Pelagicoccus sp. SDUM812003: one gene and its partner. The protein of the gene in region 2 binds, or shares a complex with, the protein of the main gene of each other region. Links are inferred from orthologs where the notes say so. Each region holds a gene or a part of one and is shown on either strand. Other genes may lie near its edges.

Region 1 (4,020 bases), on a different replicon or contig from region 2:
TGGATTTGCGGCAGGTAGGGCTGCAGCTCGCGTCGCACTTCCTCAACGGTGATGATCTTATCCTCGGCGATAGCGGCGATACTGTTGGCCAGTCGACCTTCCTTGGGCTCCTTTTGGCCGAAAGAGGTGAGGGTGAGTACGGAAATTCCGAAAAAGAGAGTCGCTGTCTTGAACATAAGATAAGTGTAGGCGCGTATCGCTTAGGAGGGGTTGCTAACCAAGTTATTCAGGAACACAATGATTTCGTTGAGCCGCTTCAAGGCATTAGTCGAGCGAAGCCGGGGAAATCTGCTGCCGAGTTTTATGTATTCCGAGGTTTTGCCCCGATAGCGGCGACATTTCAGGCGGTTTCCTTGAGACTCGACCGAATGCACCCCTTTTTGTTCCGCCAGGCAGCGGATCTCGGTGAGTTTCAGAAGCGCTTCGACTTCTGGGGGATAGTTTCCGAATCGGTCCACCAGAGCGGTGCCTTGCTCGCGTGCTTCGGCGGGAGTTTCCGCGAGAGCCAGGCGTCGGTAGATGTCGATGCGCAAACGGGTTTCGCTGATGTAGGTGGCGGGGATGCGGGCTTGCATGGGCGGACATTCGCCTTCCTTCAAGTCAAGTCGCTTGAGCACGGTGTACCCGTCCTCGTGGCGGTTGGCGGAGGTCATGTCGCCTTCGCCTTGGTAAATGAAATCCAGCTTCACGTTGGCTCGGATGGACATGGCGGAGGCCTCTCCCTTGAGCCGCGAAATGCTTTGTCGCAGCAGCTGGCAATAGAGTTCGAAGCCGACGCCCACGATGTGACCGCTCTGCTCGCTTCCCAGCAAGTTGCCCGCTCCGCGCAGCTCCAGGTCGCGCATAGCCAGCCGAAAGCCCGCTCCCAGCTGGTTGTGCTGGCGGATGGCTTGCAAGCGCTTGCGGGCCACGTCGACCAGCCGCTTGTGTTTGTGCAGCAGCAGGTAGGCGAAGGCTTGCCGTTTGAAACGTCCCACGCGTCCGCGAAGCTGATAAAGCTGGGAAAGCCCGAAGCGATCCGCTCCCTCGATGATGATGGTATTGCAGTTCGGGATATCCAGGCCGGACTCGATAATGGTGGTGCAGACCAGCACCTGATACTGCTGGTTGACGAAATCCAGCATCACTCGCTCGAGGCGTTTCTCGTCCATCTGCCCGTGTCCTACGCCGATGGATACTTCTGGCACCAGTTGGGACAAACGAGCCGCCACCGTATCGATGGTTTGCACACGATTGTGCAAGTAGAACACTTGGCCGCCGCGCGAAATCTCCCTCCGGATGACCTCCGCCACTAACGCGTCGTCGTAGCTCTTGACGATGGTCTGGATGGGCTTTCGCTCTACCGGAGCGGTTTCGATGACGCTCAGCTCGCGGGCTCCGGTGAGGGCCATGTAGAGGGTGCGGGGGATCGGGGTGGCGCTCATGGTCAGGATGTCCACCGTGGCCCGCCATTCCTTGAAGACCTCCTTGTGCTTCAAGCCGAAGCGCTGCTCCTCGTCGATGATGGCCAGACCAAGATCCTTGAAGGAAACGTCCTTCTGCAGGATGCGGTGCGTGCCGATCAGAATGTCGACTTTGCCCGCGGCGACGCTAGCGAGGATCTTCTTGATCTCCGCCGGCTTGCGAAAACGGCTGACCAGCTCCACCACGATCGGATAGCTGGCCATGCGGTCGCGAAAATTGAGAAAATGCTGCTGGGCAAGAACTGTGGTGGGAACCAGGAGCGCGACTTGCTTGCCGTCCATGACCGCTTTGAACGCGGCTCGAATGGCGACTTCGGTCTTGCCGAATCCGACGTCGCCGCAAATCAGACGATCCATGGGCGTCGGCTTTTCCATGTCGGCCTTGGAGGCCTCGATGGCTTTCAGCTGGTCGGGGGTTTCCTTGAACGGAAACGCGTTTTCGAATTCGAGCTGCCATTCGGTATCGTTTCCAAAGGCGTGACCGCCGCCGGAGTCGCGCTTGGCCTGCAGCTCCAGCAGCTTCGCCGCGAGATCAAGCGTAGCCCGTTCCGCGGCTTCGCGGGTCTTGGCCCAGCGGTTCGAACCGATTTTTCCTAGTTTGGGGCGGGTCTTGGAGATGCCGACGTAGCGGCTGATCAGGTGCGACTCCTGTAGCGGCACGTGCAATACGACATTGTCGTCGAATTCCAAGGACAGCACCTCGCGCATCTGTCCTTGCATATCCACTTTTGTGATACCGCGATAGAGAGCGATGCCGTGTTGGAGATGGACCACGAACTCTCCGTCGACCAGCTCGGCGAAGTCGAGCAGCTGGTCGACTTGGGACTGGCTGACCAAGGCCCGCTCGCGGGTTGGAGGCTTGCGATGACGGCGCCGACCGAAGAGCTCTGTTTCCGTGATGAGCACGCAGCCTTTGGCTGCTTTGAGCAGGGGCCAGTTGAGGCGTTCCAGCTGGGGACGGAAGTGAAAGCGAAAGCCTTGGTTGAGATCGCCCTTCCAGAACTCGAGCTTGAGCTGCTTAAGCGACTCCGACTCTTGCAGTATTTCCTGTACGCGTTTGAAGTCGCTCTCGTTGGGCAGCACGGCGAACAGTCGCTCGCCGTTTTTCTGCCACTTCAATGCTTGTTCCAGAAAATGAATACGAGCGCTTTGCTCGTCGGCTAGGCGCTCGTCGGCGAATTTGCCGCTGTCGGCAATCGGCCTGTAGTAGGTAAGCGTTTCACCTTCGTAGACGAAACTTTCGGCGCTTTGATCGGCGTCGGTCGCGAGGTCGAGATCGGAAAAGGTCGACCATAGGTCGTTCGCCTTCGATCGATTGTCCCGCAGGGCGACCCAGGCTTTGCCGAGCTCGTTGCCGGAGGCCTGCTCCAGCGCGGAGTCGAAGAGCTCCATGATCTGATCCGGTTCTATGATGCCCCAGGCTACCTCCGCTTTCAGGTACTCGGCGAAACCGTTTTTCGCATCCTCCATCTGGAGACTGGGAGCTGCGTCGATGACGATGCTTTGCACGCTCGCTCCGGAGCGTTGGGTGACGGGGTCGAGCTCCTTGATGGCGTCAATCTCGTCTCCGAAGAAATCGATGCGATAGGGCTTGTCAGCGGATGTTGGATACACGTCGATCAAGCCTCCGCGGCGGGCGAACTGGCCTGGGGCTTCGCAGAGGCCTTCGGCGTCGTAGTCGATGCTTTGCAACGTTTCCACCAAGCCCTCGAAGGAGTGCGTCTCGCCTACGGTCAGGACCAATTGTGAACGCTGCAAGGCGGACGGGGAGGGGACGGGCTGGGTGAGCGATTTGAGGCTCGCGGTGACCACGCTCTTTTCAGGCGCATTTTGCAGAGCGGCGAGCGTGGCGATGCGTTCGCTGCCGATCTCGAATCGTTCGCTCGGGGAATCGTTGTCATCGAACTCCTGCTCCTCGGGGAAATAGAGAAAGCGCGTGGCGGTGGAGTCGCCTCTGACCTTTCGATGAAAGTACTCCAGATCCGCGCGAAGCTGTTCGGCGATGCGGTCGTTTTTTGCGATGACGATGAATACCGGGCGATTGGAGGCGTGTATCCAATCTTCAACGATCGGGGCGATCGCCTCGTCGTTCACTCCGATGCGCTGCTCCCATCGTTCGAGTCCGCTCGGAAGCAAGACTGAAGCGCGTTGGCTCATTTTTCAGTTTCGGGCTTAAAGGTCTCCAAGCCCTGCAGGGCGGCCTGTTCGGCGGCCTCCTTTTTGGTACGTCCGGTGCCCACGCCAAGCTTTTGGTCGTTGCAGTATACCGTGACCTCGAACTCGCGGTTGTGGGCTTCGCCGCTTTGGGCGGTGGTTTCGTAGCGCACGGCGTTGTTGCCGTGGATCGGCTGGATGAGCTCTTGCAGCTTGCCCTTGGGGTTGGTGACGCCGCCAACGGGCTTAGGAGCATCGTCGAGGTAGTTATAAAGGCTCAGCACGATCTTGCGCGAGGTATCGAAGTCGGAGTCCAGGTAGACGGCTCCGATGAGGGCTTCGAAGGCGTCGCACAGGGCGGAGTCATTTTCCGCCACGCCCGCTTGGCGGTCCTTTGGTTTGA
Region 2 (7,950 bases):
GGCGCTCCTGGGCATGCTGGGCCCTCACTCGGGCCGCCTTGCCGGATCTGCCTGGAGATCCGAAACACCAGGTCGAGGAGCCGACGCTGGAAACGATAGCCCGGATGCTCGACCTGCACGGCCATCCCGGCGAGACCCAGCTCTGGCAATCTACGCTCGCCCAAACCTGAAGCCTAAAACTCCCGCAAACCGCCCCCGTAGCGACTGGCCAGACGAGTCAACCCCTCCCGCTCCGTCTCGCCCAGGGCGAAACCGATAAAATGCAGACGCGGGTTCAAACCGGAGGCGACCAGAGCCTCATCCACGAAACGAGCCAGAGCGTCGAAAGAGATCTTGGGATAGCGAAATCCCCCTCCGACCTTCCGCTCCCGGCGATTTAGGGAACCGTCAGTGACGAAGAAAATCAGATCCGGACGCATCTCCAAAGCGGCGGCGAAAGCCGCTTCGTGCCCCAGCAGGCGATCATCTTCAATTGGCGGGTTGCCCACCATTTCGGCTCGAATCCAGTCGGCGGCAAGGGTTCGATTGCCTCCGATGGCAGGCGCCAGGTGAGGCGAAAAGGACCTCACCCCCTGGCTGAACTGCACGATGCCAAACAGCGTGCCCGCCTCCAGCCCCTCCACCAGACTGGCCGCCTCGTCTTGAATCCGTTCGATCGAAACCCCACGCTGCCGAGCCTTGCCCAAAACCGAGGCCGAAGTATTGACCACGATGACGATGCGTCGCCCCTGATCCCGAACCCCAAAGAACTCCGCCGAAGAAACGCCCGACTCCAATCCCGTGGCGAACTCCATCAATCCCGAATCCGCCATCTCCGCCACCGCGTCACGCATCAGATCCGAGTTTTCGATTGGAGAGTCGAAAACACCCGCCGGCAAAACAGGCGCCAAAGGCAGGTCCGAACGCATTTCCGCCTCCACCGCCAGACGCTGAAAGGTCTTGGGTCGCGACATCCGGCGCTTGAGCTCGCGGACTCGCTGCTCGCGCCGAGGAGCCTCGGCCGAAGCCGAAACCGCTCGCTCGCCCTGGAAAACCGCGGCTTCGCCCGGAGCTTCGTCGCTAACGATGACGAAAACGCTCGCCAACAGCAGAACGCACTGCACGCCAAGGGCGATCACAAACGCGCTGCGTCGACGGTCCGTCGTTCCCGTCGACAAACGGGTCTTAAGCTGGGAGATCAAAACAAGAGGAGGGTAACGGAGCTCAGCTTCCCGAAGCCCGTTCGCGAGTCAACCCTCCAGCACGCCTGACGAAAACGAAAAAACGCCTGACGCGCAGGCGTCAGACGCTTTGAAGTTTCTCGACCTCAGTCAAGCGATGCTAGCTCTGAAACCGTCGGCGAATGCCAACCAGGGCCAGCAACGAAACACCGAGCAGCGAAATCGTCGCTCCCGCATCGGGAACCGCCTTGGTGACCACGCGAATCCAGTCGCCGGGCTGGTCTACGATCATGGTCACTTCGAGCGTCTTGCCTGAAACGCTTAGGGAATCGTTCGACTCCAAACCGCGAGAGTCGTACGCGGGGGACGGGTACACCGTCGATACCAAGCCGAGAATCGGGGTCGAATTGAATTCATCGACACCGTTTTGATCATACATGATGCCGAGGATATCGCCATCGAACGTCCAGGTAGCTGTCGTGATCGAATTCGCGGTCGAATCAGTTTCACGATTGCGGAAGATCATGTGGCTACTGACTCGAGTACCCGCCGAGATGACTCCTCCGGTGAAATACAGGTCGGCCGCCAGAAGCACATTCTGCAGCTCTTCGAAGCCTTGCTGCTGACGATTGGTCGCTTCCCCGTCGAGCACCTTAGACGGCGGAGCAATCTTATCACCCTGTCCCGACACCGAGACAATCAACGCGTAGCTTGGGGTAACGGAAACGATAGCGACGAGGGCGGCTAAGCCCGCGGTAAACTTAGGCAATATTTTCATACTTCGATTATTCTAATAGGTTGAAAGTAGCGAACCCTCCTCGCTTTTAGCGGGAACGATCCGCGGTTCAGTTATCCCTATATAAGCACCCGAAGTACCAAAAACCTCCCACTCATCCACTAGCACATGCATCACCTTGCCAATGCGATACTTACAACCCAATAGAGATTATTACTCACACTGCTATGCATACCGTGAAAACTGTTAGCGATTCAGACAACCTTACACGCTTTTACATTATATAACAGCAGAACGCTGAAATTGCTATCAAGCCGACCCAAAGATCGCTATATAGAGTAACATCCCTAGTCGTCACTTTCAGTATTAGCTATTCTGCGCAGCGAGAGACGCCTCATCGAGACGCGATCGAGTCGTCCCGACAGTCCGAGCCGAGCCGCCCGATCAGGGCATTGCTCTTCCCGTTTCCGAGCGATCGCAGCCCTTTAGACCGTCCACTTGCCCGGCGTATACGAGCTCGCCGCCACGGGTGCCGCCGCCTGGACCGAGATCGATCACCCAATCCGCCAAGCCGATGAAATCGAGATGGTGCTCGATCACCACCACGGTGTTTCCCTGATCGCGTAGCTTGAAAAGCAGGTCCGCGAGGCGCTGGATATCCGCCCAGTGCAAACCAGTGGTCGGTTCGTCCAGGATGTAGAGATTTCGGCCATTGTTTCGCTTGGATAGCTCAAGGGACAATTTGAGTCGTTGAGCTTCGCCGCCGCTAAGGGTGTTGGCAGCCTGCCCCAGCTTCAAGTAGCCCAGCCCTACCGCGTCGAGCGTATTCAGTTTTTCCATAACGCGGGGCACGTTCTTAAACTGCTCCATAGCGTCGCTGACCGACAGGTCCAAGGCTTGGGCGATGTTGAGCCCACCGAATTTCGCCTCCAGCGTCTCTCGATTGTAGCGACGTCCTCCACAGCTTGGACACTCCACGTAGGCGTCGCTCATGAAAAGCATATCGAGCTTGATAGAGCCCTGCCCCTGACATCTCTCGCAGCGACCGCCTCGAGCGTTGAAGCTGAATCTCCCCGGCTTGTATCCACGCATTCGCGACAACGGCACCTTGGTGTAGAGCTCGCGCAACAGATCGAAGAGCTTGGTGTAGGTGGCTGGATTCGAGCGCGGACTCTGCCCGATGGGCTCTTGACTCACCCGCACCACGCGATCGAAGTGCTGCAGCCCCTCGATTCCTTTGTGAGCGCCTGGGATGTCCTTGGAACGGTTCAGCTTTCGGGCCGCAGCCTTAGCGAGAATCTCATTCACCAAGGTAGACTTTCCGGATCCCGAAACACCGGTCACACAGGTCAGCAGACCTACCGGCAAGCGAGCAGTCACCGACTTCAAGTTGTGGTGCGAAGCTTCTTTTATCTCCAGCCAAGCCTCGCCCGGCTTCAACGTTTCGGCGGGTTTTCCCAACGTTTCGACGCCACTCAGATATGCGCCCGTGGACTGGGTCCGCTGGCTCGCGGGGCCACAGGCCTCTGGCGGACCTTCGAACAAAACCTGACCGCCTTGGGCCCCCGCTCCTGGTCCGATTTCGATGAGATGGTCGGCCGCACGCATCATCTCCTCGTCGTGCTCCACCACGATGACGGAGTTCCCGCGATCCCGCAGCTCCTTCAGCGTCTCCACCAGCTTCTTGTTGTCCTTGGCGTGCAGACCGATGCTGGGTTCGTCGAGCACATAGACCACGCCGACCAAACTCATACCGAGCTGCGTCGCGAGCCGCACCCGCTGCGACTCTCCTCCGCTAAGCGTGCTGTATCCACGATCCAATGTCAGGTAGTCCAGACCGACTTCCTTCAGAAACTTCAAGCGAAACGAGATCCCTTCCACCACTTCTCCATAGCTCGAAACATCGGAGGCAGTTCGATCCAGGGCGGAGACAAACGCGAACGCCCGCTCAACGTCCATAGCCAGAAACTCAGGCAAGCTCACTCCCTCCACGAACACGTTGGCGCTGCGCGGGCTGAAGCGATGCCCATGGCAGCAAGGGCAATCCTGCTCCGTCTGATAGGTCATCAATCGAGCCCGATAGCCATCGCTCTTGGTTTCGCGAGCGGCCTTTTGCAGAAGCGGAACAACTCCTTCGAAACGCGTCGGCATCGGCTTGGTTTTGCGACGCGTCAGCTTGAAGGCGAATTCGCGATCCGGCACGCCATGGAGGATATGCCGCCGCGTTTCCTCAGGAAGCTCCTGCCATGGCATCGTGGGATCGAACGGCAACTGCTCGGCCAGCTGACGCAGCAAAGCGTTGTGCCGGATGATCAACTGCTTTCCGCCGATACGCAAAGGTTTCAACGCTCCCCCCTTGACGCTCTTGCTTGGGTCAGGAACCACCAGCTCGTCCAAAAAGCGTCTCGTCTCGCCTAAGCCTCCGCACTCCGGACAGGATCCTTCCGCTGTATTGAAAGAAAAATGACGCGGCGTCACAGGCTCGTACACTTCCCCGCATTCGGAGCAGGCGAGGTTGCGGCTCAAGGAGAGCTCCTGCCAATCCGCGTCACGGCTTTCCTGATACAGAACCGTCGCTCGATCCTTACCTTCGCTAAACGCCAGCTCCAGCGAGTCCGCGACTCGGCTCTTTTGATCGGGACCGATCATCACGCGATCCACCACGATCTCCACCACGATATCGCCCCTGCCAGCGGGCACGGCGGACTCGTCGTCCACATCGATCACTTCGCCGTTGAGACGCACCCGTTGAAATCCTTTTTGCCGCAGCCGCGGCAGTTCCTCCTTCACCACCGCAGCCTTCGCTTTCATGTGAGGCGCCAGCACCATGGCTCGCGATCGTTCCGGCAGCGACAGCACCTGGTCCACAGCGTCGTCCAGCGTTTGACGCGTGATCAGCCCGCCGTCCTTGGGACAGCGTTGCTCGCCGCGAATCACCCACAAGAGCCGCGCGTAGTCCGCGATCTCCGTCACCGTGGCGATGGTGCTGCGCGGTGAGGCGTTGGACGCTCTCTGCTCAATGGCCAGAACCGGCGAAAGCCCATGGATGAAATCCACGTCCGGCCGCTTCAGCTGGTCCATGACCTGCCTCGCCTGAGTGGAAAGCGACTCCACGTACTTGCGGTAGCCCTCGGCGTAGAGGGTATCGAAGGCCAGCGAAGATTTTCCAGAGCCCGACACGCCAGTGATCACCACCAGCTGGTTGCGCGGGATGCGCAGCTCCACGTTTTGCAGGTTATGCTCCCGGGCTCCTTTTATGTGAATGTACTCGTTCTGACTCAAAATCGCTCCAATCAACTCAACGCCACGCAGCTTCAAAGCTTTCAGACAAAGGTCAACCTCAGCCCCCTAATCCGGCCCAATCCACCTAGAGGGTACAGTCTAGGTCTATCCACCGATGTAAACCTCCGTAAACTCTGTAAATTTCGCTTACAAGCCACGCCTTGGAATCGCAAAGTCAGAACACAAGCCTAGGTCTCCTTTCCTATTCATTTTCAGCAGGTTACGGAGCAAAGCGGTGCACTCAGGAAAAAATTGGCGCGAGGAGTGCAAGGGAAAGCGACTCCCTTCCCTCAAGCAACCACTCAACAACCTTACGCCATGAACCTGAAACCCCTCCCGCTCGCAGCCGCTATCGTCTGCTTCCTCGCCGCCGCCAACTTCGCCAACGCCATCACCTTCGACTTCCGTACCGGAGGCGCGACCTCCGGCGACTACTGGAGCAACACCCGCACCTTCACCAGCTCCGGCGGCGAACTGACCGTGAGCGTTTCCGCTATCTCTTACGATGGCAACGACTGGATAGACAGCCACCTTGGACAATCTTCATCCTACGGGCTCTACAACAAGAATCGGGAAGGCTGGGATTCGCACCTCTTCGACAACAGGAAATGGACCGACTACGCCGTTTTCGAATTTAGCCGCACAGTGAGCTTGAAAAGCATCATGCTCTGGATCCCATGGTCGAAGCAGGGTGATTTCGAGTATTGGTCCGGAGATACATCCGACGCACCGGAATCGGGAGGTATCGCAAGCAGCCCCAATTTCTTAGGAATGGCGTGGGCCGGTTGGTTTTCAAATGGCTGGTGGGGCAAGTCCGAGCTCGAAGGCACAACCACCAAGCTCCTGCTCGGAGCCGAATACGTGGCCGACATCCTTTCCACCGCTAACAACTCTTGCGGTCACCACCATTGCGGACCGAGCTATTGCGATCGGCCCGACGACGTCGGGTTCAAGATCAAGAAGCTCAGCGTGGACATCGTGCCCGACTCCGGCGCCACGTTGGCACTGCTCGGACTCTCCCTCGCGGGACTCGGTTTTTTCGCCCGCTGGCGTCGCTTTTAAGGTCTAGGAACAACAACTCTTAAATTCTCACCAAGCTCGCCGCCTCGTCGCGGCGAGCTTTTTTTGGGGCAGTTCCTACAGCTCGAACTCCGCGATGCCGGGCATGGCAGCGTTTCGAGAGCCGTATTCCGCGGCCAGTTTGGCGGCCTTGAGCAGAGCGTATCCGGTCTTGTTATACAAACAGTCGATCAAGGTCGCGAAGACCACGTCTCCGCATCCGGTGGGCGAAACGCAGTCGACCTGACGCGGGGCGAAGCTTTCCGGCTCCGCATCGCCATCCATCACCCAGATCAGCTCCGCCCCATCGGTGATGACCCAGCGCCGACAACCGAAGCGCTCGCGGGCGAGAGCGAGCAACTCGCTCGTCTCGGCGGAACGGCGATCTTTTTCGAAAAGCGTCTCCAGCTCGTCCCGGTTGATCTTTATCAGCTCGGGGTTCTGCTGCACGAACCACGGCAAGCTCGGGCCGTAATTGTCCACCACCAGCGATACGGTTTCCGGACGTTTGGAGATCCACCAGCGCAGCGGCTCCCAGCGGCCGCGATCCCAGTCCTGCACCGACCCGCATATCGCCAGCACAAAGGGCTCCTGGTAGAGCTCCAGAGACTCCACGACCTGCTGTATCGCTTCTTTCGATACGATGGAGTCCGTGCCGAGAAACGTGGTTTCCGGTTGCCCTTGCCCTCGAATCACCGATCCGGAGCGCGTCACGCAGCCTTCGCGAAATGGCAAGGTCGCGATGCTCTTCTCCTCCATCCACCGCTCGCAAGCGGGGCCGAAGATGCCGCCCGGGAAGCACAGGGCCAGGTTGTCCGCGCCTAGCTTGCTGAGCATCTTGCTGACGTTTATCCCCTTGCCTCCGACCTGAAAGCTCTCCGCGATGGCGCGATGCGTTTTTCCAGGAGACCAGCCCGAGTAGGTGTAGGTTGTCTCAGCCAGCAGATTGGCGGTGAAGGTGATGACTTTCGGCATGCTAACTTCCATAACCAGATAATGGCCTCAGGCAACGATTGCCTGCGCATGCGAGCTTGGTTTCTCTATCGCAACAAATGAGCCGAATCCTACCCGCCAGCCAGTTTCGCTCCCGCGACACGGTGCGCCTCGCTCGCTCCTTGATCGGAAAAAAACTCGTCGCCACGCTGCCCGACGGTGTTCGCTCCTGCTTGGCGATCACGGAAACCGAGGCCTACGACGGGCCGGAGGACCTGGCCTGCCACGCCAGCAAGGGCCGCACCACTCGCACCGAAGTGATGTTCGGACCGGCGGGACGCTGGTACGTCTATCTGGTTTATGGCATGCACGAGATGCTGAACCTGGTGACCGGGCCCGAGGGCTATCCAGCCGCCATTCTCATCCGTGGAGTCGAAGGCTTGAGCGGTCCCGGCCGCCTAACCAAGGCCTTAGGCATCGACCGGCGCTTCAACGCCCAACCCGCTTCGCCGGCCACGGGGCTCCACTTGGAAGACGCCACACCGGCGCCGGATGGCGAAGTTATCGCCACCCCTCGCATCGGCGTAGCCTACGCTGGGCCCGACTGGTCCCAGCGACCGTATCGCTTCGTCCTAAAGTCAGCAAAGCCCATACGAAAACGCCCCCGTTAAGGAAACGAGGGCGTCTGCAAAAAGTTTCGAATGGGATGACTCAGGAATCGCGAGCGTACTTGATACCGCAGCCGTAGGGCTTGCTCATGGTCTGCTCCACTTTCTCCCC

The links. Proteins that work in one complex are often made in the same cells at the same time.
Region 1: the proteins of uvrA (region 2) and mfd are in contact, whole or in part, in a crystal structure (PDB 4DFC), measured with the Escherichia coli proteins. The link is inferred for Pelagicoccus sp. SDUM812003 from one-to-one orthologs.

What each region holds. Positions count from the first base shown.
Region 1 is NZ_JARXHY010000019.1:10,474-14,493, reverse strand. It holds mfd (transcription-repair coupling factor), read right to left. Parts: upstream 3,621-4,020; coding sequence 201-3,620; downstream 1-200. Other genes in the region: rnc (ribonuclease III), read right to left, coding at 3,617-4,020; QEH54_RS19995 (peptidylprolyl isomerase), read right to left, coding at 1-176. UniProt on the Escherichia coli protein: Couples transcription and DNA repair by recognizing RNA polymerase (RNAP) stalled at DNA lesions. Mediates ATP-dependent release of RNAP and its truncated transcript from the DNA, and recruitment of nucleotide excision repair machinery to the damaged site.
Region 2 is NZ_JARXHY010000003.1:181,909-189,858, reverse strand. Bases 2,141-5,574 are described here. They hold uvrA (excinuclease ABC subunit UvrA), read right to left. Parts: upstream 5,179-5,574; coding sequence 2,341-5,178; downstream 2,141-2,340. Other genes in these bases: QEH54_RS05175 (VPDSG-CTERM sorting domain-containing protein), read left to right, coding at 5,497-5,574. In the rest of the region: QEH54_RS05195 (hypothetical protein), read left to right, coding at 1-170; QEH54_RS05190 (hypothetical protein), read right to left, coding at 174-1,157; QEH54_RS05185 (VPDSG-CTERM sorting domain-containing protein), read right to left, coding at 1,321-1,938; more of QEH54_RS05175, read left to right, coding at 5,575-6,240; QEH54_RS05170 (PfkB family carbohydrate kinase), read right to left, coding at 6,316-7,212; QEH54_RS05165 (DNA-3-methyladenine glycosylase), read left to right, coding at 7,290-7,841; QEH54_RS05160 (thioredoxin family protein), read right to left, coding at 7,882-7,950. UniProt on the Escherichia coli protein: The UvrABC repair system catalyzes the recognition and processing of DNA lesions. UvrA is an ATPase and a DNA-binding protein. A damage recognition complex composed of 2 UvrA and 2 UvrB subunits scans DNA for abnormalities.